3 regions of the Plantactinospora sp. B5E13 genome follow, and region 1 is predicted to be linked to each of the others. Evidence: riboswitches for the same ligand, from Rfam matches in the RefSeq annotation. Region 1 holds a riboswitch; each other region holds the start of a gene.
The links. A riboswitch is a leader RNA that binds a small molecule or an ion and turns the genes downstream of it on or off. The one in region 1 is predicted to bind cyclic di-AMP.
Positions count from the first base shown of each region.

Region 1 (16,992 bases):
GGATGATCTGGCACCTGCTGCAGGTGCTCGGCCACCCCCGACGGGTTCCGCCACACCGACGGCGCGAGTTCTTCGCCAACATCGTCATCCGGTACCGCCGGCATCTTCCGGCCACCGGGTACCGGCCACCGGGCGGCCTGCTCGGGCTCAAACACCGGCTCATCGGCCGGGGAGCGTACGGGCTCTTCTCGGCGTTGCGGGTTGTCCGACGGGCCCACCTCGGGGTGGTCGCCCGGGCCCGGCGCCCGCTGGCGCCGCCCGGTATACCCCGCGACGCCGTACGGACCGGCACGCCCGCGACGATTGTCGAAGCGGTCGCCGCGTCGGCCACCGCCGAAGCCGCCTCCGCCCTGGCTGCGGTCGAGTCGGAACCGGTCCCGGCGGTGACCGAGCCGGCGCAGGCGTCAGAGGTCAGGAAGGGTTCCTTCCTCGACAAGGAGCGATAACAAAGGGCTCCTGCGCACCGCGTCAGCGGTGTTCGGCGAGGGGGCCGACCCGCCAACCCCGTCGCAGGCACTCGTCGAGCAGGTGGGGGAGGGCGGCGAGGGTGGCTCGCCAGGATCCCGGCGCCGAGGTGCAGTCGGAGTCGTGCAGCAGCACGGTGCCGCCACCGGAGAGCCCGGTCCGCAGGGTGCGCAGGACCGAGGTACGAGTCGCCGAGCGGGTCCAGTCCCGGCCCCAGCAGGTCCAGAGCACCGGGGTCAGGTCCAGCCGGCGGGCGGCCATCAGCGCGGCGGTGCTGAACACCCCGTACGGAGGGCGGTAGTACCGGGGTGAGCGACCGGTCACCGCCAGGATCAGTTCACGGGCCCGGGCCAGGTCGCGGTAGGTGGCGTGCGGACTCCGCAGCAGCAGGTTCTGATGGGACCAACCGTGCACCGCCACCTCGTGACCGGCGGCGGTGAGGTCGAGGCCGAGTTCCGGCGCCCGGGCCAGCATCGAGCCGAGCAGGAAGAAGGTCGCCCTGGTCCGGTACGCGGCCAGCGTCTCCAGGAAGTACGGAGTGGACGCCGGGTCCGGCCCGTCGTCGAAGGTCAGCGCCACGTGGTTGGGCGCGCCCCGGCCGCTCAGTCGGGGAAAGAACCGCAGCCGTACGCCGGGCAGGGCGGTCAGCGCGGGAACGGCCTGCGCGGCCAGCGCGGCACCGAGCGTTGTCACCGGTACCGCGCGTGCCCGCACCTGTTCCTCCACCTGCCACCGCTTCGCCGGGCGCGGATACCCGGTCTGTCCCGGTTCATCCTCACCCGGACGGGTGGTACGCCGACTCGGCGCCCGTCCGTATCCCGGACGGGCGCCCGGGGTGGACCCGGTGCGGGGTCGAGGTTTGCCGGGCCGCCGACCGGGTAGCCGGCGGCCCCGGGCGGCGGCGCGCGGCCCGAGGGACCGACGGACCGGGCGACCGACAAGGACCGGAGGAGCGCCTGATGCGGGGCCGACCGAGACCACGGGTGGCGGTGATCAGCGGGGCGAGCGCGGGGGTGGGTCGGGCCACGGCGCGGCTACTGGCCCGCCGGGGAATGCGGATCGCGCTGCTGGCCCGGGGTGCCGCCGGCCTGCGGGCTGCCGCCGACGACGTCCGGACCGCCGGGGGTGTGCCGCTGCCGATCGAGACCGACATGTCGGACCACCACCAGGTCGAGGCGGCCGCGGACCGGGCCAGCGCCGAACTGGGCCCGATCGACCTGTGGGTGAATGCCGCGTTCACCTCGGTCTTCGCGCCGTTCACCGAGATCGGGCCGGACGAGTTCCGGCGGGTCACCGAGGTGACCTACCTCGGCTACGTGCACGGGACCCGGGCGGCCCTGGACCGGATGCTGCCGCGTCGGTCCGGAACCATCGTGCAGGTGGGCTCGGCACTGGCGTACCGGTCGGTGCCCCTGCAGTCCGCGTACTGTGGTGCGAAGCACGCCATCGCCGGGTTCACCTCGGCGCTGCGCTGCGAGTTGTTGCACGACCGGGCCGGCGTGCGGGTCACCATGGTGCACCTTCCGGCGGTGAACACGCCGCAGTTCGACTGGGTGCTGTCCCGGTTGCCTAACCGCCCCCAACCGGTGCCGCCGATCTACCAACCGGAGGTGGCCGCCCGCGCCGTGGTGTACGCGGCCGACCGGCCGGGTCGGCGGGAGTACTGGGTCGGCGCCTCCACCGTCGGCACCATCCTCGGCAACCGGCTGGTGCCCGGCCTGCTGGACCGCTATCTGGCCCGGTCGGGCTACCGGTCGCAGCAGACCGACGAGCCGGTCGACCCGGATCGGCGGGTCAACCTCTGGCAGCCGGTCGACGACGGTGGTGGGCCGGACCCGGGGGCGCACGGTTCGTTCGACGACCGGTCCCGGGTCCAGAGTGCACAACTCTGGTTGTCCCGGCACCGGGAACTGCTGGCCACCGGGCTTGTCGCCGCCGGGGCGACGGTGCTGGCCCGGCGGCTCGCCGTGCGCCGGGGGCGCTGAACCGCCGGGGCGCGGGCCTACCGTGTCGCGGGTACGGGAAAGCGCCGGTCACCGACCGTGTCGGCCGGGCGGGTGCTGTCCCGCTGTCACCGGTGACGGAACGTGTAGGTGGTCGGACCTGGGCCGGTGGACGGTACGACCGGCCGGGCGGCGGGCCACCGGTCAGGACGGAAGGGTTTCCTATCGCCCCTACGCTGCCACGGAGCGGTTGGTGAATAACCGACAGCGGATGGTGAATAAAGCGCGGATGAACGATCTCTGTCGATACTCCTCACGTCGGTGATTACTGATAGTTGTTGTGTCGCAACGCTTTTCGGGGCATTCGGGTCTTGCCATTACGGAAGCGAAACCGGGTATGCTGTCTGCCGTTCATATCACCGCCGGGGACCAAATGGTGCCGGCGCTGATCGCCGCCTAATCGCCACCTGGCGAGCCGGGGACCCAGGTACCCGGGGTGAATCCGCGACAGCGGTAGGGACATCTTCCATCCCGAACCCGTCAGCTAACCCGGTCGGCGGCCGACGGAAGGGATACATGTGAGGGCACCCCTACGCCGAAGGTTGGCGCTTGCCCTGGCACTGCTCACCGCGGCATCGCTGATCGTGGCTCCGTCTGTGGCGTCGGCGGCACCCAAGCCGGGCCCGGACGGGGAGGTCGAGACACCGCTGCTCGGTGACGTACTCGCCACGACGGGGAAGCGGTACGCCGAGGCCAACGCCGCGCTCAAGAAGTCCCAGAAGCGGCAGAAGGAACTCACCAAGAAGCTCGAGGAGGCGCAGGCGGAACTGGACGCGCTCGCGCCGGAGGCGAGCGAGATCGCGGCGGAGTCCTACCGGGCGGGCAAGCTCAGTGCCGTGTCGATGATGCTGAACAGCTCGTCGTCGGAGTCCTTCCTGGACCGGGCCGCCGCCCTGAACGAGTTGAACCTGCTCAACAACCAGAAGCTGCGCCGGTTGAACGAGGCACGCGAGCAGGTCAACACGGCCAAGGAAGCGGTCGACGCCGAGGTTGAGAAGCAGAAGGATGCCCGCAAGGTCATCGACAAGCAACGGACCGAGGCGCAGAAGGCGCTCGCCCTGGTCGGTGGCCGGAGTCGGCCGAACAAGGGCCTGGTCGACGCGGAGTCGCCGGTTGCTCGGCCTGGTCCGGGGATGGACGACGGCTTCCCGCCGTTGTCCTGCAACCAGGATGATCCGACCACGGGTGGTTGCATCACCGCTCGTACGCTGCACATGTACAAGGAGGTCAAGCGGGCCGGCTTCAACCGGTTCGTCGGTTGTTACCGCCCCGGTGGGCCGTACGAGCACCCCAAGGGGCGGGCCTGCGACTGGTCGCTGCTCAACAGCGGGTTCGCCCCGGCCGCGAACAACGACCAGATGAAGTACGGCAACAACCTGGCCGCCTTCCTGGTCCGTAACGCCGACCGGCTCGGCATCCTGTACGTGATCTGGTACAGGGAGATCTGGGCTCCGGCCACCGGCTGGACGTCCTACAGCGGTGCCAGTGACCATACGGACCACGTGCACGTGTCGATGTTGTAAGCGGCGTCACGCGAGAGCCGAGCAGTACCGACCGCCCCGCCACCCGATTCCCGGGTGGCGGGGCGGTCGGCATTCTGACACCCACTTCCAACTTGCATACATAGCGATGTCCGCATACTTTGACGGCGGCAGGAACGGACGTACGCCGGAGGTGGAGGATGGGCGCGGGGCACGACCACGGGAACCCGCTGACCTGGGCCGGACACCGGCACCGCCGACCGCTCTGGCTGGCCGTCGGGCTGCTGGCCCTCTACATGCTGGTCCAGGCGGTCGCCGCCGGGCTGACCGGTTCGCTCGCCCTGCTCTCCGACGCCGGGCACATGTTCACCGACGTACTCGGCATCGGGATGGCGCTGGCGGCGATCACCGCCGCCGGCCGCGCGTCGAAGGACCCCCAACGCACCTTCGGCCTCTACCGGCTGGAGGTGCTCGCCGCACTGGCGAACGCGGTGCTCCTCTCCGGTGTCGCGCTCTACGTCCTGGTCGAGTCGGTCCGCCGGATCGGTGACCCACCCGAGGTTGCGGCCGGCCCGATGCTGGTGGTCGCGCTCGGCGGCCTAGCCGTGAACGTGGTCGCCTTCCTGCTGCTGCGCAGCGGCGCCAAGGAGAGCCTCAACCTGCGCGGGGCGTACCTGGAGGTGCTCGGGGACCTGTTCGGCTCGGTCGGCGTCATCGTCGCCGCCCTGATCATCGCCACGACCGGCTGGCGGTACGCCGACCCACTGGTCGCCGTCGCGGTCGGCCTGCTCATCCTGCCCCGGACCTGGCGGCTGGCGGTGGCCGCCGGCCGGGTACTGGTGCAGGCGGCGCCGCCGCACGTCGACGTCGCCCGGGTCCGGACCGCCCTGGCCGGACTCGACGGGGTGACCGCGGTGCACGACCTGCACGTCTGGACGCTCACCTCCGGCATGGACGTCGCCTCCGCGCACCTCAACGTCGACGCGCGGGCCGACGTGACGGACGTCCTGGTGGCGGCCCGGCGTCGGCTGCACGACGAGTTCGGCATCGACCACGCCACCCTGCAGATCGAACCGCCGACCGGGGAGAAGCTCTGCCACGGCGGTACGTCGTGCGAGTGGAGCCCGGCCGACCCGGCGGCGAGCGGCGACGCGGGCGGGCGGTCGGCGGACGGGGCGAAGCCGGCGGCGGTGGCCGGGCCGACCGGCGTGCCCGGCGGGCCCACGGCTGGCATCATCAGCCGATGACGACGATCGAGGTGGTTTCCGGTGACATCACCCGGGAGCGGGTCGACGCGATCGTGACCGCCGCCAACGAGTCGCTGCTGGGTGGCGGCGGGGTCGACGGCGCCATCCACCGGGCCGCCGGCCCGCGACTCGCCGAGGCCGGGGGAGCGGTCGGCCCCTGTCCGCCCGGCGAGGCGGTGGCGACCCCGGCCTTCGACCTCGACCCGCCGGTCCGGCACGTCATCCACACCGTCGGACCGGTCTGGGAGGGTGGCGACCACGGCGAGGCCGAGGTGCTCGCCTCGTGCTACCGCCGCTGCCTCGCGGTCGCCGACCGGATCGGGGCCCGCAGTCTCGCCTTCCCGGCCATCGCCACCGGCGTCTACGGCTTTCCGCCCGACCAGGCGGCCCGGATCGCGGTGTCGACGCTGCGGTCCACCCCGTCGAAGGTGGAGCGGATCCGCCTGGTCGCCTTCGACGAGCAGACCCGGGACCTGCTGAACGCCGCGCTCTGAGCCGGGACGCGGTCCACACTGCCCGGCGATGCCGAGGGACCACCTCAGGGGCGGGCGAGCGGTGATGTCGCCACGGCGGTGGCGGCCACGATGTCGGCCATCCGCCGGTAGTCGAGGGTCTCCGGGGTGTCGCTTGGCCGGTGGTAGTGCGGGTTCCGGAAGTCGGCGGTGTCGGTGAGCTGGACCGCCGGTACGCCGACCGCCCAGAACGGCTGATGGTCGCTGCGGGCGAAGTGTCGGGTCGCCGGGACGTATCGGCGGAGCAGCGGGCCGACGACCGGAATGTCGAGCGGGTCGCGGGCCAGGATCGCGGTCCCGGACCCGGCCAGGTGGGTCAGGCACTCGCCGATCAGCCGGGCCAACGGTCGTGACGATCGACGGTACGCCACCAGGGTCCAGTCGCCACGCCAGCCGCGTCGGCCAGCTCGCCGGCGCTGCCCGGGGAAGACCAGCGAGGCACCGGGAGGCAGGGTCTGGCTGCGCGGCTCCCGGGAGTAGTAGCCGACACACTCGAAGACCACCACGGCGGCCGGCCGCTCGGCGCCGACCGCTTCCGCGTCAGTCCCGTCGACCTCGATCCGGTCCGTGCCGGTCAGTTCGGCGGCGAGGGCGCGGGAGCCGTGCAGGCCGGTCTCCTCCTCGTCGAAGACGGCGAGCCGCACCGGCGCCGCGAGGCCGTGGCTGGGCAGTAGCCGGGCGAGTTCCAGCAGGCAGGCGACCCCGGACGCGTTGTCGTCGGCGCCCGGACTGCCGAACACGGTGTCCAGGTGCGCGCCGAGCAGCACCGTCGACGCAGGCACGGCCGGTGGACGGGCTGTCGCCGGTGGACGGGCGAGCAGGTTGACCCCGGGGGTGGTGCGCCCCGGCAGCGGAAACGGCCGCCGCTCGACCAGCCAACCGGCCTGCTCCAACTCCCGGACCACGTACGTCTCGGCCCGGGCCAGCCCGTCCGGGGCGTGCCGCCGGCTCCGGGGCGCGTCGAGGCGCTCGACGTGCTGGCGCAGCCGTCCCTCGTCGACCGCGGCGCGTACCGCGTCGAGCTGTGCCGCGAGCGGAACGGCCAGTGGTCGGAGCCGGGGATGCGCGGTCAGGACCATCCAGAACTCCACAGGGGACGATGCCAAGGGGTGCCGTGATCATGGCATCGGTCGGCAATCCGGTCGACCCCGGGAATCGACGACAGTCGGTCGGATGTGCCCGGGATCGTCCCGTTCGCGGTGGCCCGGGTTCCCGCGGTCGGTCGATCAGGTCGCCGGGTGCAGCCCGGTCCAGGAACGGTCGTCGGGACGCTCGGCACGCCACTGGTCGAGCAGTTCGGCGGCCCGCTGTTCGGGGGCGCCGAGCAGCATCGACCTGCGGCCCGCCTGCACCGTCCGTTCCTGGGTGACCGAACCCTCGCTGCAGCAGTTGCAGAGCGGCTTCACCGTGTCGCGCACCTCGGCACCGAGGTTGTCACGGGCGAACATCTCGTACAGCGCCTCGACGTCGTCGGGTGCCGACGCGGTCACGGTGACCGAGAGGGTGGGCAGCTCGGACGCGGTGAAGAGGAGGATCTCGTCGAAGACCGGGACCTGCTGGCCCTGGAAGACCCGCTCGCCGTTGGGTACGCCGTCGTGCAGCACGACCTCGCCGAACCGGCGGCCCGGGTCGAGAGGCACGTTGAGCACCCGGGCCCGGGTCGGGCAGAGCCGCTGGGCCCACACCACCTCCTGACCGCCCGCCGTGTTGATCCGTACGCAGGTGGGGCCGAAGTCCTCCAGGATCTCGCCGTCGCCGGGCGGGATCGGCAGCCCGTACCCCTGCCAGCAGTCCCGGGCCGTGGACCAGTCCCGCAACACGGTCGCGACGATTCCGAGGTTCCAGAACGCCGGGTCCTGCCTGCCCCGAGGGGACCGCGCCGCCGCCTCCCGACCCAGCTCGTACGCCTTCGGCCAGTCGCGGAGGAACTTGTACGCCAACGCCGCGTCGAACCAGAGCTTGTCGCTGCCCCGGGCGTCCGGTGCCTGCCGGACCGCCCGTTCCAGCAGCTCGCCGGCGCGCGGCCAGTCTTCGGCGTCCCACGCCTGGTAGGCCTGGCTGACGAGGTCGGCGTCGAACGGACCGCGGGAGAAGCGCATTCCGGGGAGCTTAGATCACCTGGGCAGGTCGGGTAGGTCCGCCAGCGCCCGCCACCACGCCTCGCGGATCCCGCTCGCGCCCCAGGCGTTCGGTTCGACCGTGCCGCAGTACCAGAGTTCCCGTTCGGACGGTCGGGGATCGGACCGGCTCGGGTCACCCACCGTCACCCCATGCCCGAGAAACCGATCGTGTACGTCGGCAAGAGCCGCGCCGTGCCGCTCGGCGAGTCCGGCCAGCGTGGTGTTGAGCAGGTGCAGCATCGCCGGTCCGTCCGGCCACGGCGGTAGGCCGGAGCCGGGGACCACCCCGGTGCCGTCGCTCGGGTCGTACACGGTGCTGAGCACGATCCGGCAGTTGCCGCCGGCGGCCGCGCGTAGCCGGGTCAGCACACCCTCGCCCTGTGCCCCGACCCGGGCGACGGCCGCCCGGGCGGCGTCGGTGTCGCCGTACGCGGCCAGCAGGTCGTTGCCGCCCATGCTGATGGTGACCAGGGTCGGCGGCCGGTCGACGGCCGGTAGCTGTCGGTCGAGGACGTCGATGGTGGTGGCCCCGTCCCGGGCGAGCAGCCGCGCCTCGAAACCGATCCCCGCGAGGTCCCGGCCCTGCCAGCCGGGAAAGTCCGTGTCCCGGTTGCGGAACAGCAGGCTCGCCGCGCCCCGCCCGGGGCCACCGGCGTAGTCGTCGATGGACATCGAGTCGCCGAGCGCGACGTAGTAGCCGGACACGACGATGATGATCTGTTCTGCCGACGTCGGGCCGCCAGCCATTTGTCGGGTCGGTCGTGCTCCGCCGGTACCGGTCGGTGTGGGAGGTTCGGACATTGACCGACCCTCCTACGATGGGTGGATGCCGCCGACCCGGGCCCGTGTGATCGCCGCCGGGCTCGGCCTGGTCGCCTTCCTGGCACACCTGATGGTGACCTTCCAGGTGCACCGGTTCGGCGGATCCGGCGCCGGCCTCCTGTTCCGCCTCGTGGTTGTTCCGGCGACGGCGGCCGTACCGCTGCTGGTCTTCGCCCGACTGGTCGCCCGGCCTGCCGCCCGGCCGGCGACGTTTCGGGTGGAGCGGGCGCCGGACCGCTTTGTCGTCTCCGCCTTCGCGCAGCTCCCCGGCATGCAGGCGATCATGTTCATGTGGCTCGCCGCCACCTTCGTCCAGACCGAGTCCACTCCGGACGGTGAGCGGGTACGGCTTGCCGGCGACACCGGGGCGGTCATCTCCGTCGTCGCGGTTGTCCTGCTGTTCGCCGTCTCCGTGGCCCTGCTCCTGTGGTGGCGGGTGTCGGTCGTACTGGACCCGGACGGGATCACCATCAGTCGGTTCCGCCGGCCGGTCACCGTCCGGTGGGACGACCTGTCGCCCGGCGGGCCACCCGCCCCGGCCCGGGTGGCACCCCGTGACGTACCGCTCTTCTACCGGGACTGGCGGCCGGACCTCGGCCCGCCCCGTGCCGAGCAGCTGCCCGTCGGCCTGCTCGACGTCGCCCCGGCCTTCCTCACCACCGCGATCCGGCAGTACGTCGAGCAGCCCGGACTCCGTACCAAAATCGGCACCCCCGGCGAACTCGACCGACTGCGGGCTGCTGCCGGCGAATCTCGCGGCTGAGCGGAGGCGGGGACCGCGGCTGAGCGGAGACGGGTGACTCCGGCCCGATCGGCGGTCCTTACCGCGACATACTTATGGCTATCATTCCGCAATGAAGAACGAGGCGGCCCTGCCGCCCTATCACATCGCCTCGGTCGACCACGCGCTACGGCTCCTGCTGCTGCTGAAGACCAGGCCGAGCATCCGGGTCGCGGAGGCGGCCGAGGAGCTGGGCGTGGCCCGGTCGACGGCGCACCGGCTGCTCGCCATGCTCGTCTTCCGGGGCTTCGCCGCCCAGAACCCGACGACCCGGGCGTACCACCCGGGACCGGTGCTGATCGAGGTCGGGATGGGTGCCCTCAGCCGGCTCGACGTCCGGCGTAAGGCACGGCCGTACCTGGAGCTGCTGGCGGCGACCACCGGCGAGACGGCGAGTCTGCAGATCCTGGAGGGGAACAAGGTCCGGTTCCTCGACTCGGTCGAGTCCGTCAACACGGTGCGGGTCGCGTCCCGGGCCGGGGTGACGCTGCCGGCGCACGCCTGCGCCGGCGGCAAGGTGCTGCTGGCCGGGCTCTCCCCGGAAACGGTGTCCCGGCTCTATCCGACGGAACGGCTCGCACCGCTCACCGGGGCGACCACCACCGATCGGGCCACCCTGTTCGAGGAGCTGGCCGAGGCCCGTGCGCGGGGATACTCGGTCAACCGGGGCGAGAGCGCGCCGGATCTGGTCGCGGTCGGCGTACCGCTGCCGGACCGCGCCGGTACGCCGGCCGCCGCGCTGGTCGTGGCCGGTCCGACCACCCGGATGAGCCCGGAGGAGGTGAACCGGGCGGTGCAGGCCCTGCAGGAGGCGGCGAAGGAACTCGCCGACACGCTCTACCGCTGACCGTCCGCCTCCGCCCGTAGCCGTAGGGCGAGCACGGCCACCCGGGTCCGGGCCACGATGATCGTCGCCCGCTGGAGCAGGCCGGTGGCGGAATGGTCACTCTCCCGGGCGGCGCCGACGGTCTCACCGGCGGCGGGGTGAGGTGGCCCGACGGCCGAGGCGGTCGAGGCGCGGAAAAGCCGTTCCGGACGGGCGCGGAAGGCGGTACAGTCGTCAGGACCTGAGCGCGGTCCACTGCGGACCGTGCCGCCATGACCAGTGAGGGGAGCCGGCCGTGCACTACCGCACCGCTGTGGTCATTCCTCCGTCACGGCACGAGGTGATTCTGGCGTCTTCGTCGGCGTCCGGAGCCAGCCCGCGCGGCTGACCCCGGCTTTCGCGACGAAGCTCGCCGATCCGCCTCTCCGGCCGCCGTCGTCCATGACGGTGCCCGGTCCGCGGAACCACGTCGGCTACGCCCCGCTCCACGGACGCACCGGTCCACCGGATCCGCGATCCCGTACCACCTGGTCCCGTGATCACACAGATTCCGCACCATGCTGGTCCGCACCATGCTGGTCCGCACCGTGCTGATCCCGCATCCGGCTGGTCCTGTGGTCGTGCCGACCCCGTGGTCACCTGGTCGCGCCGATCCCGGGCCCTCGTCGGGCGGTGACTCCGCCGACGGTCGACCGGGGCCGCCGCCCGGCTCAGCTTCGTCGTCAATCGCGCCGTCCGTTTCCGCGACCACGACCAGGAAAGGCCATCGGCCGTGCGTACCCAGTTGGACCGAAACGTCGTCGACCACCTGACCCGTACCCGCAACCTCGGCATTCTCGCCCACGTCGACGCCGGCAAGACCACCACCACCGAACGGATCCTGTACGTCACCGGCGCCACCTACAAGCGGGGCGAGGTGCACGACGGCACGACCGTGACCGACTTCGACCCGCAGGAGCGCAAGCGTGGTATCACCATCTTCGCCGCCGCCGTCAGCTGCACCTGGGCGGACCACCGGATCAACCTGATCGACACCCCGGGACACGTCGACTTCGCCGACGAGGTCGAACGGGCGCTGCGGGTGCTCGACGGGGCGGTCGCCGTCTTCGACGGGGTCGCCGGGGTGGAGCCGCAGAGCGAGTCGGTGTGGCGGCAGGCCGACCGGTACGGCGTACCGCGGATCGCCTTCGTCAACAAACTGGACCGGGCGGGCGCCGACTTCGACGCCGCGATCCGGTCGATCCGGGACCGGCTCGGGGTGGTCCCGCTGGTGGTGCAGCTGCCGATCGGCCGGGAGGACGGCTTCACCGGCGTCGTCGACCTGGTCCGGATGCGGTCGCTGGTCTGGGCCGACGGGCCGGGGAGCTACCAGGAGGCGGAGGTGCCCGAGGAGCTGCGGGCCGAGGCAGTACGGCGGCGTCGGGCACTGGAGGAGACGGTCGCCGAACTGCATCCGGGCGCGTTGGAGGAGTTCTGCGACCGGGCCGAGGTCAGCACCCCGACCCTGGTCGAGGCGCTGCGCGAGCTGACCCGTACCGGTTCCGGCGTGGTCGTGCTCGGTGGTTCGGCGTACCGCGACCGGGGCATCGAGCCGCTGCTCGACGCGGTTGTCGGGTACCTGCCGTCGCCGCTGGACGTGCCGGCGGTACGGGGTACCTGGCAGGGCGCCGAACTCGACCGGGAGACCGATCCGGCGGCGCCGTTCGCCGGACTGGTGTTCAAGGTCAACTCGACCGCCACCGGGCGGTTGACGTACCTGCGGGTGTATTCGGGGACGATTCGGAAGGGGGAGACGGTGCGGGACGCCGGCACGGGACGTACCGAACGGATCGCCCGGATCCTGCACGTGCAGGCCGACCGGCACACCGAGCTGGACCGGGCGGTGGCCGGGGACATCGTCGCGGTCGTCGGGCCGAAGGCGGCCCGGACCGGGGCCACGCTCTGCGCCCCGGACGCGCCGCTGGTGCTCGAACCACCGACCGCCGCCGAGCCGGTGATGTCGGTGGCGGTCGAGGTACGCCGCAACTCCGACACCGAACGGCTGGCCTCGGCGCTGGCCCGGCTGGTCGAGGAAGACCCGTCACTGGTCGCCCGGACCGACCGGGAGACCGGGCAGACCGTGCTCTCCGGCCTCGGTGAGCTGCACCTGGAGGTGGCGGTGGAGAAACTCCGCCGGGACCACGGGCTGGAGGTCACCGTCGGTAGGCCGCAGGTGGCCTACCGGGAGACCGTGGTACGCGGCGTCTCCGGGCTGCTGTACCGGCACGTCAAGCAGGACGGCGGCGCCGGCCAGTACGCGCACGTCGTACTCGACGTGGCGCCGCTGGCGGGTGACGCCGCCGGCGCCGGCGGCCCGGCACACGATGGCGGTTCGGGCCACGACGACGGTCCGGGGTTTGACGGCGCGGCCGGGGCGGGCTTCGGGTTCGAGTCGACCGTCGTCGGCGGCCGGGTGCCGAAGGAGTACGTGCGGGCGGTGGAGGCCGGCTGCCGGGACGCGCTGACCGAGGGGCCGCTCGGCGGCCATCCGGTGATCGGGCTGCGGGTCACCCTGACCGACGGGGCCACCCACGCCAAGGACTCCTCGGAGCTGGCGTTCCGGACGGCGGGCCGCCTCGCACTGCGGGAAGCGCTCCGGGCCAGCACGATGGCGCTGCTGGAACCGGTGGTCGAGGTCACGGTCACGGTGCCGGAGGACGCCGTCGGCGGCGTACTCGGCGACCTCTCCGCGCGGCGCGGTCGGGTGGTCGGTTCGACCACCCGGGCCGGCACCGTGGTGGTGACCGCGAGTGTGCCGCTGGCCGAACTCTTCGGCTACGCGACCCAGCTGCGGAGCCGTACCCAGGGTCGGGGGACCTTCACCACCCGACCCACCGGGTACGCGCCGGTCCCGGCGACGCTCGCCGCCGGGCTCACCGCCCGGTAGCGCGTTCCTGGGCTGACCCCGCCCGCTCCGGGTGGGCGGGGTCAGCCGGCAGCGCCATGGCGAGGCGTACCCGTACCCCGTCGAGGCCGCTGTCGACCTCCATCGAGTCGGCGAGCTGCCGGGCCAGCCAGAGTCCCATGCCGCCGTTGGCGGAGGGCTGGGGGCGGGCGTGCGGGATCGGCAGCGCGGCGGGGAGACCCGACCCCCGGTCGGTCACCTCGCACACCAGTTGCCGGTCGCGCCACAACCGCAGCTCGCCCCGGCCGCCACCGTGTCGTACGGCGTTGGTCATCGCCTCGTTGATCGCGGTGACGAAGTCGTCGAGCCGGTCGCCCTCCAGCAGCCCGTGGGCCTGGAGGCACCGGGTCACCTGCTGCCGGGCAGCGGTGATCTGGTCGGCGACGAAGTGGATCTGGAGCAGCACGGAACCGGGCTGGGTGTCCGTCCGTTGATCTTCCAACGGACCGTCCGACATGGTGCCTCCAAGGGTCCCCGGGGCGAGGTATCCCGGACGGTACCCAGCGTGGGCCACGCCAACCAAAATCGAGCCGTCCGATGCCCCCACGGGTGACCCGCCGAGGCGGGCAGAATGGCAGATATCGGGATAAATAGTCGGTTTCCTGGACGCCGGATCGCGGGTGCCACGCCGGAATGTGGTGACAGTCACACCGTACCGATGGCGTTGAGCAGTGCGTACCCGACCTGAGGACCACTCACGTCACCGTGGGACCGGATGAACGCGTCCGCCCGGAGGTTGTAGACCCGACCGGCCCGGAACGTGTACTCCCCGCCGACCTCCCGGAGTTCGCCGGCGGGCTGGACGACCTCCGGCGTCTTCAACGCGCCGTTGCGGCCGAGTCCACCGTACGGGTCGGTCGCGTCGCCCACCCCCGCCCCGGCCTGCCGAGCGAGTCGGGACGCGACCGCGTACGCCAGACCGACCGCCCGGTCGTTGACCGTGTGCGTGATCAGGAGTGGGCCGGTCAGCCGACCGCTGGTCAGCAGCGGACGGAACAGCCCGTGGTGGCCCCGGCCGTCGAAGTCGACCGCGAAACCGTGGTGGCTGAACGCCGCCTGCAGCAGGGTGACGGAGTGCACCGCCAGGTGCTTCGCCCCCGCCGTGGCGAGCGCTCGGGCCCCGAAGGAGTGCCCGACCAGGTGCAGCCGGGCTCCGGGCGCGGCACCGGCCAGCCCGGCAAGCAGGGTGGCGACGCCGCCGGAGCCGACCTTCCCGGCCCGGTCCTTCATCGTGTAGTACGACGTCACGTTGAGCAGGTCGCGGGCCCGTCCCACCGCCCCGTCCAGATCGAGCCAGGCCGCACCACCAGGGGCGGTGACGGTTGTCCCGGCGGGATCGACGGTTGTTCCGGAAGGATCGGCGATGGTCGGACCGGCCGGATCGGCGAGCGTCGGACCGCCAGGATCGGAGACGGCGGCGCCACCGGGACGCTCCGACAGACCGGGGTCGAGGTCCGGCCCGCCCGCCTCGGCGAAGACCCGGTCCGGATCGCCGTGCCGCAGCGCCGCCGGCGGCGGATCCTCGTCCACGCTCAGCACCCCCGGGCCGGGCTCGGCGGGCGGGGGCGGCAACTGCTCGCGGAGCGCGTCGAGGAACTCCCGCCGGGCCTCCGACGAGTCGGCCAGCCTCGGCACGAGGCGGAGAAGTCGCGCCGCCCGGGTCGGGTCCTCGATCCGTGTCCCGATCTCCTCGGCCAGCGCGGCGGCCTCGTCGCCGAACCCGGCACCGCCGCCGGCGACCGGATCGTCGTCGGCCCAGCGGATCGACGGCCAGAGCACACCGATCACCGCCAGCGACCGGGAGGCCGCGGCGGGCACCGCCGGCCACGCCGCCGCCAGATGGTCGGTGAGCTGCGCGTAGAGCCGCCGCGCCTGCGGAATGTCGTTGTTCCAGCCGTGGCAGAGCACCAGCAGGTCCGTGGTGCCCGGCCTGGCGGCCAGCTCCAGAGCGGCCCGCCGTTGGCCGTCGTCGTGGATCGTCCCGGTGGACTCCATCTCCACCTCGACGTACGGGAACCGCATCGGTATCCCCCCGTTTCCGCGCTCAGACGGACTGGAGGGCGCGCATCGCGTCCACCAGCCCGTGTCCCTGGAAGGCCCGGTCCCGGCCGAGGCTGGTCGCCGAGTCCAGCAGCGCCCGCTTGACCCGGTGCGGGCGCCCGATGAACTCCTGGTGCACCGACATGAACGCGGCGGCGACCCCGGACACGTGTGGCGCGGCCATCGACGTACCCGAGTTCTCCACGTACGTCGCCCCGGGAACTGTGGCGAGGGCCCGCTCCAGCAGTTGGCCGGCGCCGGCGCTGACCACCCGTTCGCCCGGTGCCACCAGGTCGGGCTTGGCCCGACCGTCCCCGGTGGGTCCCTTCGAGGAGAAGTACGAGACACCCGAGGCGTGCGGCCGACACGAGGTGGCCCCCACGGTGATGGCCAGTTCGGCGTTGCCCGGGTCGTTGATCGTCAGGTCGAAGGCGGTACGCATCCGCCGACCCCCGGCGTCGATGACGTAGCCGTAACCGGTGTTGCCGGCGGCCGCCACGACCACCACCCCGGACTGCACCAACCGGTCCACCTCGCGGCAGATCGGGCTGAGTCCGGTGGCGAACCACGTCGGGTCGAACGGATAGCCGACCGACAGGTTCACCCCGTGGACCAGCAACTCCCGACCGTTGTCGTTGAGTTCCTGGATGTACTCCAGGGCGGCCAGCACCGCGGCCATGTCCCCGGACCCGTCGTCCCGGAGGACCTTGCAGGAGAGCAGTCGACAACGCGGCGCCATCCCGCTGATCTCGCGCAGCGGGAGCCGTTCGGAGCGGGTGGCGTCGGCGTCCGGTTGATACCAGGTGGCGGCGATCAGCGGCGGTTCCGAGTCGGCCACCGCCTGCCCGCCGGCCAGGATTCCGGCCACGTGGGTGCCGTGGCCGGCCCGGTCGGCGAGCGCGTCGGCGTCACTGCCGCCGACGAAGCTCCGGTGGGCCAGCGGCGCGGCCAGGTCCAGGTTGCCGTACCGGGCGAAGTGCGCGTGGTCGGCGTCGATGCCGGAGTCGAGCACGGCCCAGACGATGTCCTGGCCGTACGCGTTGAAGGCCCGGTGCGCCGCCTGGCACTTGGTGGTCACCACCGAGCGGTGGATGAGCGGCTGGATCTCGAAGTTCGGCCAGATGCGGTGAATGGCGCCGCGGGGTGCCGGCCCGGCACCGGCCTCCGGCGCGGGTCCGCCCCCGGCAGTCGTCCCCCCGGCGGTCGCTTCCGGCCGGCCGGGCGCGGTGTCGGCGGCGACCAGGTCCCGGATCTGCGCGGCGGTGAGCGCGCTCCCGACGTACGAGCCGATCGGCCGGGCCGGGGTTTCGGGGCCGGCGACCCGGGCGATGAGTTCGCGGACCTGTTCCTGTGCCGCCCGCACCCCGCCCGGGTGCCGGGTACGCAGCTCGATCACCACGCCGATCGGCTCGTCGTCGCCCGCCGAACGCATCCGTTCCTGGAGCGGTCGGGCGAGCACCGAGTCGGTGACCAGGCCGGGGGAGGTGGGTACCGGCGAGAGCGGATCGGGGCGGTCGCCGCCGCCGTACGCGTCCGCCCGGCCCGAGCCGAACTCGGTGGGCAGGGCCGGCCCGGTCCGTTCCGGCTCGCCGCCGTGTCCGGGCCCGGCGTTCTCTTGGACCAAGGCGACCCCTCACCGTCGGTCGGGCGTTTCGCGTTCGACCACCGGGGGCGGAGGGGTGTGCCCCCGGCGGTACGCGGCGTGCATGCCACGGTACGGCAGGTGAGCGGGACGTTGCACAGATTTGTCG
Region 1 is NZ_JBDPLT010000073.1:10,671-27,662, forward strand. It holds gene ABGB05_RS35080 (glycosyltransferase family 2 protein) at 1-446, shown strand, start outside; gene ABGB05_RS35085 (polysaccharide deacetylase family protein) at 469-1,179, opposite strand; gene ABGB05_RS35090 (SDR family oxidoreductase) at 1,425-2,450, shown strand; cyclic di-AMP (ydaO/yuaA leader) riboswitch at 2,852-2,983, shown strand; gene ABGB05_RS35095 (hypothetical protein) at 2,987-3,991, shown strand; partial or broken gene ABGB05_RS35100 (cation diffusion facilitator family transporter) at 4,150-5,025, shown strand; gene ABGB05_RS35105 (O-acetyl-ADP-ribose deacetylase) at 5,193-5,690, shown strand; gene ABGB05_RS35110 (M20/M25/M40 family metallo-hydrolase) at 5,735-6,787, opposite strand; gene ABGB05_RS35115 (hypothetical protein) at 6,935-7,807, opposite strand; gene ABGB05_RS35120 (SGNH/GDSL hydrolase family protein) at 7,823-8,533, opposite strand; gene ABGB05_RS35125 (hypothetical protein) at 8,655-9,413, shown strand; gene ABGB05_RS35130 (IclR family transcriptional regulator) at 9,505-10,278, shown strand; gene ABGB05_RS35135 (elongation factor G) at 11,030-13,183, shown strand; gene ABGB05_RS35140 (ATP-binding protein) at 13,170-13,658, opposite strand; gene ABGB05_RS35145 (hypothetical protein) at 13,847-15,223, opposite strand; gene ABGB05_RS35150 (S8 family peptidase) at 15,246-16,865, opposite strand.

Region 2 (4,500 bases), on a different contig from region 1:
CCGCCACGGTGCACAACCACACCCGGTTGAGCCGGGAACCCGACGGCCAGGTGCGGATCGACGTCGAGATCACCCTCACCGCGCCCACCCCGCTCTTCGGGTACGCGTTTCGCCAGGCCCGGGCCGCGCACCTGGCCCTCGCCGAGCGCCTGCCTGCCGCCCTGCAGGCGTGACGGCGTCCGTCCGCCGCCCTGCGGTCGTAGGGGTTCCGCCCCTGCCTGGTTGCCGAGAAGCGGCGCGGACGGGGTCAGCCGCGCGGGGCGTACATGATGATCGCGACGCCGACCAGGCAGACGGCCGCGCCGACGAGGTCGTAGCGATCCGGTCGGAACCCGTCCAGCAGGACCGCCCAGCCGAGTGAGCCGGCCACGAAGACGCCCCCGTACGCGGCGAGCACCCGGCCGAAGTGCGGATCGGGCTGGAAGGCGGCGACGAAGCCGTACCCGGCCAGGGCGAGCACCCCGGCGGCGGCGAAGAGCAGACCACGCTGCTCGCGTACGCCCTGCCAGACCAGCCAGGCCCCGCCGATCTCGGCGACGGCGGCGAGCAGGAAGAGCAGGAGCGAACGGGTCACGGTCATGCCGGGCATTGTCCCGCCGCTTCCGGCCCGGCGCTGAGGTGTCCTGGGGTCGGGGGTCGTCCCGGTCGGGTACACCCCGGTTGCATATATAGATATCCGTCTCTAAGCTGAGCCGGGCCCGGCACCCGGGCAGCGTCGGCGGGCGACCAGGTACGGGCTGACCGGGACCGCCCGCCGGAGCCGCCGGAACCCGGCCGATCGCGGGGAGCCGATCGCGGGAGGCGTCGGACGGCCGCACCCGACGAGGTGTGTCGACCGTCGTCGTAGCAGCAGCATCGCCGGCGCGCTGTCGTGCGCGTCCGGCAGCCCCTGAGAGGAATCCCCATGAGGATCTCCGTACCGCATCGTCGTGCGTCCGTGGCCGGGGCGGTGGTGACCGCGCTCGCGCTCGGCACCGTCGCGGTGGCCAGCGTGCTCCCCGGCTCCACCGCCCGGGCCGCCGCCGGCTGCCTGGTCGACTACCAGGTCAACCAGTGGACCGGTGGCTTCACCGCCGCCGTCCGGGTCACCGCCGGGGACACCGCGGTCAACGGCTGGACCGTGACCTGGACCTACGGTGGCGACCAGCGGATCACCAACAGCTGGAACGCGCAGGTCACCCAGAGCGGGGCGAGCGTGACCGCCCGGAACGCGGCCTGGAACGGATCGCTTCCGGCCGGCGGCTCGACCGAGTTCGGCGTGCAGGGCACGTACTCGGCGAGCTCCGCGGCGCCGACCGGGTTCGCCCTGAACGGCGTACCGTGCAACGGCGCCGAGCCGACCACGCCGCCGACAGGCACACCCACGCCCCCACCGACCGTGACTCCACCACCGACCACGCCACCACCGACCACCCCGCCGCCGACCACCCCGCCGCCGACGACACCACCACCGACCACCCCGCCGCCGACGACCGGCTGCGGCGCCGCCGTGCTCTGTGACGGTTTCGAGAACCAGACGGGTACGACACCGTCGGGCGACTGGAGCCTGAACTATCCCGACTGTCAGGGCGGCGGCACCGCCTCGATCGACGGCACGACCGCGCACCAGGGCGGCCGGTCGGTACGGATCAGCGGTACCGCCGGCTACTGCAACCACGTCTTCGTCCGGTCCAACCGGGACCTGAGCGGCGCCGGACAAGTCCGGTACGCCCGGTTCTGGGTCCGGCACACCACCGCACTGCCGACCCAGCACGTGACGTTCCTGGCCATGCGCGACGCCAACGACGGCAACCGTGACCTGCGGATGGGCGGCCAGAACGGCGCCCTGCAGTGGAACCGCGCCTCCGACGACGCCACGCTGCCCGAGCAGAGTCCGAACGGCGTAGCGCTCAGCCTGCCGCTGCCGGTCAACCGGTGGACCTGCGTCGAGTTCCTGGTCGACGGCACCCAGGGCCGGCTGCAGACCTGGGTCGACGGTACGGCGGTGACCGGCCTGACCGCGGACGGCACGCCCACCCACGACATCGACGGGCAGTGGCACAACCGGGCCAACTGGCGGCCGAACCTGACCGATCTGCGGCTCGGTTGGGAGAGCTACGGCGAGGGTGCCGACACGCTCTGGTTCGACGACGTGGCGCTCGGCTCGGCCCGGATCGGCTGCTGACCGACCGGGCAACCTCGTCGTATTCCGGCGCCTGCGCTCTGGCGCCCGCGAAAACGACCCGCCGGCACTGCCCAGGGGTGGCGGGCGGTGCCGGCGGGTGGTTTCGTGGACGTGCGGTCGTCAGTTCATGGACAGGTGTACGTGGTTGGTGTGGTCACTCGACGGGTCACCACCCCCGTTGTAGGCCCGCCAACCACTGCTCGGCAGCCAGATCTGTTTGAACCAGATCACGTACAGCACCCCGAGCCGGTCGGCGTTGCGGACGAAGTACGCCGCCAGGTTGTTGCCGTACGTCCGGTCGCCCCCGGTGGCGACGCCGCCGAATCCGTTCTTCTGGGCGGCGAAGTCGCACGCCCGGCCCTTCGGATGCTCGCCGCTGCCACCACTGCGGTAGCAGGAGACGTACCGGGTGAAGCCGGCCGCTTTGGCCTGGTTGAGCGCGTGCAGGGTGCGTGGTGTGATGCACCCGTCGGCCGGCGTCGGGTCGTCGACGCTGCACGACTCCGGCGGCCAGGAGCCGTCGGAGTTGCGGGGCGCCGGCCGCGCCGAGGCGGAGTTGCCACCGCTGACCCCCGAACCGGGCCCGCCGCTGTTCGCCGCGGCGAGCGCCCGCTCGGCCTGCTTCTTGCGGGTCTCCATCACCTCGACCTGTTTGCGCTGCTCGCGCACCTCCCGGTCGAGTTCGGCCTTGGCCTCGACCTCGGCGTCGAGGGTCGCCCGCAGGTCGCGCAGGGCGCGGTTCTCGTTGGCGGCCACCTTGTCCAGTGCGGCGGCCCGGTCCAGCAGGCTGGCCGGGGAACCGCTGCTGAGCAGGGCGGACACCTGGCCGAGTCGGCCTGTCCGGTACGCCATGCCGGCCATCTCGGCGACCTGCTGGCTGCGGGCCGTCACCTCGGTCCGCAGTCTGCCGAGCTGCTCGTTCAGCTCCTTCTGCCGCTTGACCGAGCGGTCCAGTTTGGCCTTGGCGTCGACGTACCCCTTGCTTGCCTTCTCGAGCTGGTCGCGGAGGTCGTCGCTGCCCCCCTCGTCGATGTCACCGGGTGCGTAACCGAGTGGGGCGGGGGCCGCGGTGGCGGGGGAGCCGCCGAGCGTCACGACGAGTGCGCCCAGGGCGACCAGCGCGGTCATGACGACGGCCAGTCGGGCGGCCGATCGGCGGCCGGATCCCGGAACCGCCCGGTTGGCCGGGCGGGTGGTGCTGCTGGCGGATGCCAGGAACGGCATGACAGTGTCCTTCCGTCAGTCGCCGACCGGGTTAGCTGACGGGTTCGGGACGGAAGATCCCTACCGCTGGCGCGGATGCACCCCTGGTACCTGGTTCCCCGGCTCGCGCATGGCGATTAGGCGGCGGTCTCCACGGTCCGGTGGGTACTCCTCCGGCGGAGGCCGGGGCTGAGCCTACCGGCAGTTGCTGTCGGGTGACACATGCCGTTGCCGAAGTGGTCGCCCCGATTGTGCGGTTTCTGGGTGAACTAATCGGACATACTCGGCCGATTGTCGGACCAGATTTAAGGTCCCGCTAACTACTCCCGGTAGGCGTGTCGCGCGCCATGGCGTGGTACCCGGAGGGCCGCACCACCGGGCGCCGGGCCAGCAGCGTTCACCAGTCGGTGGGCCCGCAGGCGCCGGGCGCGGTGCGGGGCTCCACCTGCAGCGTGGCGTGTGAGATGTGAAAGTCCTCGTCCAGCGCCGAGTGGGCGGCGGCGAGCACGCTGGCGACCTCCGCCCCCGCGTCCAGGGTCAGGTGGGCGGAGGCGACCTCCATCCCCGAGGTGAGCGTCCACACGTGCAGATCGTGGACGTCGCAGACCCCGGGCACGGCCGCCAGCCGGGCCCGCACCGCCGCGACGTCGAGGTGTTCGGGAGCGGCCTGGACCAGGATGCGGACCGCCGTACGGCCGAGTCGCCAGGTGCGGGGCAGGATGAAGAGCCCGACCGCCAGCGCCACGATCGGGTCGGCCCACCGCCAGCCGGTGGTGATGATCAGCACTGCGGCGACGATCACGCCCGCCGAGTTGAGCAGGTCGGCAAGCACCTCCAGGTACGCGCCCCGCAGGTTGATGCTCTCCCGCGCCCCGGCCCGCAACAGGCCGAACGCGGCGAGGTTGGCCAGCAGGCCGAGTACCGCCACCGCCAGCATCGGACCGGCCGCGACCTCGGGCGGGTCGCCGAACCGGCGTACCGCCTCGACCAGGACGTAGAGCGCGACGCCGGCGAGCAGGACCGCGTTGGCGAGCGCGGCCAGCACCTCCAGGCGGTAGAGCCCGAAGGTCCGTTGCGGGTCGGCCGCCGCCCGGCCGGCCGCGGTGATCGCGGCCAGTGCCATCCCGATCCCG
Region 2 is NZ_JBDPLT010000054.1:36,042-40,541, forward strand. It holds gene ABGB05_RS31670 (hypothetical protein) at 27-173, shown strand; gene ABGB05_RS31675 (YnfA family protein) at 248-580, opposite strand; gene ABGB05_RS31680 (cellulose-binding domain-containing protein) at 905-2,164, shown strand; gene ABGB05_RS31685 (hypothetical protein) at 2,285-3,292, opposite strand; cyclic di-AMP (ydaO/yuaA leader) riboswitch at 3,393-3,521, opposite strand; gene ABGB05_RS31690 (cation diffusion facilitator family transporter) at 3,765-4,500, opposite strand, start outside.
Region 2: it holds a riboswitch for cyclic di-AMP, as region 1 does, so the genes downstream of both, ABGB05_RS31685 (hypothetical protein) here and ABGB05_RS35095 (hypothetical protein) in region 1, are expected to answer to the same signal.

Region 3 (4,500 bases), on a different contig from region 1:
CAGGCCGGTCGCCCACTTCGCGGTCGGCTTCGAGGCCGGGTTGTGGAACCAGGCCCGCTGTCCGAGGTACCAGATCGCCGTCCAGTCGCCCTGCCGGCCGGCGACCGCGTACGTCTGCCCGGCCGAGACCCGGGCGCCGTGGTCGGCGATGTGCATCGTGTTCGGGGTGCCGTCCGGCCGCAGCCCGACGTCGTTGACCAGCGGGGCGTCGGCGGACGGGGCGCTGTGCAGGACCACCGCCGAGGAGCCGTGTGGTGCGCACGGCGTGCCGGCGGTCTCGCAGCCGGTGAAGGCCGGCCGGTTGGTGTGCACGTCCGGGTCGATGGTGACCAGGCCGGTGCGGGGGCCGCCGGTACGGGAGAACGGCGCCCGGAGCAGGTCGAAGTAGTGCGACCAGTCCCAGTACGGTCCCGGGTCCCAGTGCATGCCGGCGACGTTGCCGGGCAGCACCCCTGGCACGTTGTCGTGGCCGATGATGTGCTGCCGGTCGAGCGGGATGTCGTACCGGGCGGCGAGGTGGCGGACCAGTTTGGCCGAGGTCCGGTACATCGCCTCGGTGTACCAGGTGCCCTGGGCGGCGAAGCCCTCGTGTTCGAGGCCGATCGACTTGGCGTTGACGTACCAGTTGCCGGCGTGCCAGGCGACGTCCTTCGCCCGGACGTGCTGCGCGATGTGCCCGTCGGCGGAACGGAGGGTGTAGTGCCAGCTCACGTACGTCGGGTCCTGCACCAGCCGGAGCGTGTTGTCGTACGTCTCCTCGGTGTCGTGGATGACGATGTACTCGATCTTCTGCCGGGCCGGCCAGTCGGAGAGGTCGTGGTTGCCGTAGTCGCCGTCGCCGAACGCCTCGTAGGGCGCCGGGATCCACTCGCAGGAGATGTCGCGTGGGCACTCCGCCCCCGCCCCGGTCGCCGGGGTCGGCGGCGTCCGGAGGCCGAGCCGGTCCAGCCGGGAGCGCTGCGGGACGAGGCCGGGGTGGGCGGCGAGGCTGATCCGGTGGCCGTCGTCGGTGGTCCGGGCGGCGCCCTCGACGATGGTCCGGTACACCTCGTCGGCGAAGACCGCGGCGGCGTCCGCCTGGTCGCTGCCGGCGTACCGGGCCACCGCGCCGTACCAGGCCGCCGGGTCGCTGGCCCGCCCCGTCGGCCCGGCCAGGTCCCGCTGGTACGTTGCGAGCAGTGCCGCCCCGCCCCGGATGTTCGCCGCCGGGTCGGTGCGCAGGGCGGTCTCGGTGGCGCCGGTGAGCCCGGCTGCGGTGTCCAGGGTCTGGGAGCCCGGGCTGTCCGCGCTGGGGTCGTCCGGGGCCGTGGCGGTGGCCGGGCTGGGTTGGCCGGGGACCGTCGGCCGGCTCGTGGCGTCGGGGGCGGCCTGGCCGGTGACCGGGCCCGGTCGGGCGGGATCGCCGCGCCGGTCCTCGCCATGCTCGGGTTCGGCGCCGCCGAGTGAGCGGACGTGGCGGTGGTCGGTGAGGTGCATCGGGCCGTAGCCGCCACTGGTGCTCGGGGTGCCGGCGTTGCTGTCCCAGCGGGATTCCAGATAGGAGACGGCGAGCAGCACGCTCTCCGGTACGCCGAACTCGGCCGCCGCGGCGGCGTACTCCTGTTGTCGGCCGGGTGTGGGCGGTGCGCCCGCCGCCGGGGTGGCGCCGACCGGGACCAGCGCCGCGGCGCCGAGTACGGCGGTGCCGATCGCGATTCTCCTGGTCAGCGGCCTTCGTGTCCGGAGCATGGGACCTCCTGTCACCGGGGATGGCTGATGATCACCATCCACCCGGGACACCGTGGCCGTCAATAGCTGCCACCTGCGCTTGTCGCCCTGTAGGAAACTTTCACGGCTGTGTAACGACGTGGTGAATTGTCGATCGTCCCCCCGCACAATCCGCGACCGGGCCGATGCGGTGCGAATTAACTGCTTTCACGGGTTGCGTTTGGATAACAGGCTTCTCTAATGTTGGGGACCGTCGAGGCGGTGGCAGGCCGCCAGTCCGGCGACCACGTCTCGACACCGCCGAATCGTCGACAAAATCAACGACTCACACGAACCGGGGACCCGGGCACCATGGGGTGAATCCGCGCGTCAGCGGTAGGGCGAATCTCTTCCCGCCCGAACCCGTCAGCTAACCCGGTAGGCGGACTTGAGGAAGAAGGAGTACGGACCCCGGTGGCAGCCCCCGCCCCGCGGTCGTCGTCCCCGCGCCCGGCCCAGGCCGGCGGTCCGACGACGAAGACCCGCTTGCGACGGTCCATCCTCACCACCACACTCGCCGCGATCGCCAGCGTCGCCGTGCTGTTCGTCGGCATGACGCCCGCCGTCGCCGAGCCGTCGGTCTCCGAGATCGAGAGCCAGATCGACAAGAACTGGCGCGAGCTCGAGCCGCTGATCGAAAAGCACAACGCCACCCGTGAGGACCTGGCGAAGAAGAAGAAGCAGGCCAAGAAGCTGCAGGACAAGATCGCCCCGCTGCAGAAGCAGATCGACGCGGCGATGAACCGGGTCAGCGAGTTCGCCGTCGAGGCGTACAAGGGTGACCGCGCCTCGATGATGAACGCCGTGCTCAGCAACAAGACCCCGAGCACGCTCATCGGCCAGCTCTCGGTACTCGACCAGTTCGCCCGCCGCGAGCAGCGCGAGGTGCAGGCGGTCGTCGACCTCAAGAACCGGTTGGCCGAGCAGAAGGCGCCGCTGGACGCCCTGGTCGCCGAGCTGACCAAGACCGAGGCCGAGCAGGCGAAGAAGAAGAAGCAGATCGACTCCGAGATCGACAAGCTGCAGCGGATGCGGATCGAGGCGTACGGCAGGGGTGCCGGCGGCCCGCTGCGGCCCGCGCCCTGTCCGGCGACCTACCCCGGCGGCGACATGGGTACGGCGGTCAAGTACGCCTGCGCCCAGATCGGCAAGCCGTACGTCTGGGGTGCCGAGGGACCGGGCTCGTACGACTGCTCCGGGTTGACCCTGCGGTCGTGGGCCCAGGCCGGCGTCTCCCTGCCGCACAACGCCGCCCGGCAGTACAGCGTCACCAGCCGGGTCAGCCGCTCCCAACTGAAGCCCGGAGACCTGGTCTTCTACTTCTCCCCGATCAGCCACGTCGGGATGTACGTCGGCGACGGCTGGATCGTGCACGCCTCCACGGCCGGTGAGCCGGTCAAGATGGCGCGGATGGACTCGGTCGGCAGCCTTGCCGGCTTCGGTCGCCCCTGATCCTGGCCACGGCTCCGGCCCGGATCCCCGGGTCGGAGGGCCGACAACACCAACAGGCCCCGGTCGCGGAATGCGGCCGGGGCCTGGTCGTCTGCGCCGACATCCGGGGCCCGCCCGCCGGCCGGGCGGCCCTTTGGTCAGCGGGTCAGCGGGTCAGCGGGTCGGCCAGGTGCGCCAGTTCTGCCAGGAGCGGCTCGGGGTCGGACCCCGCTGACCCTGGTAACGCGACCCGTAGACGGCCGAGCCGTACGGGTGCTCGGACGGCGACGAGAGCCGGAAGATGCAGAGCTGTCCGATCTTCATCCCCGGCCAGAGCCGGATCGGCAGGTTCGCCACGTTGGAGAGTTCCAGGGTCACGTGCCCGGAGAATCCGGGGTCGATGAAGCCGGCGGTGGAGTGGGTGAGCAGTCCCAGTCGGCCCAGCGAGGACTTGCCCTCGAGCCGGCCGGCGAGCTGGTCGCCGAGGGAGATCACCTCGAGCGTGGAGGCGAGCACGAACTCGCCCGGGTGCAGCACGAACGGCTCACCGTCCGGCACGTCGACCAGCGAGGTCAGGTCGTCCTGCTGGACCCCCGGGTCGATGTGCGTGTAGAGGTGGTTGTTGAAGACCCGGAACAGCCGGTCGAGCCGTACGTCGATGCTCGACGGTTGTACCAACGCCGGTTCGAACGGCTCCAGCGCGAGCGCGCCGGCCTTGATCTCGATCACCAGGTCGCGGTCGGAGAGCAGCACCGTGCCACCTTAGCGAGTCAGTGCCCGGGCCAGCGCCTCGGCCGGCCCGGAGGCAGCTCCTGGGGCCGTGTCCGGACCAGCGCCGCGGCCGTCCCGAACCACCCGGTGCGGTCGTCCCGGATGGCGGACCGCACCGGCGGGTCGGGTAGGTGATCGAACGTATGTTCGATAGAATGACAACATGGCATCCTGGTCCGAATTCGCCGCTGACGAGCCCGACCTCGCCGGCGCGATCCGCGCCCTCCTCCAGCAGTACGGGCCGGGTCTCGGCTATCTGGCGACCGTGCGCGCCGACGGTGGGCCGCGCGTGCACCCCGTCTCCCCGGTCATCACCGACGAGGGACTCTTCTGTTTTGTCGTCGACTCACCGAAGCGTCGCGACCTCGAACGCGACGGGCGGTACGCGTTGCACTCGTTCCCGCCGGAGGAGAGCGACGACGAGGCGTACGTCGCCGGCCGGGCCCGGCCGGTGACCGACCGGGCCCGGATCGAGCGGCTGGCCAGCAACCTGCGGGCGGCGCCCCAGGTCGACTGGCGGCTCTTCGAGTTCACCGTGGACGTGGCGATGCT
Region 3 is NZ_JBDPLT010000034.1:171-4,670, reverse strand. It holds gene ABGB05_RS25385 (N-acetylmuramoyl-L-alanine amidase) at 1-1,728, opposite strand, end outside; cyclic di-AMP (ydaO/yuaA leader) riboswitch at 1,996-2,146, shown strand; gene ABGB05_RS25380 (NlpC/P60 family protein) at 2,233-3,198, shown strand; gene dcd (dCTP deaminase) at 3,352-3,930, opposite strand; partial or broken gene ABGB05_RS25370 (pyridoxamine 5'-phosphate oxidase family protein) at 4,112-4,500, shown strand, end outside.
Region 3: it holds a riboswitch for cyclic di-AMP, as region 1 does, so the genes downstream of both, ABGB05_RS25380 (NlpC/P60 family protein) here and ABGB05_RS35095 (hypothetical protein) in region 1, are expected to answer to the same signal.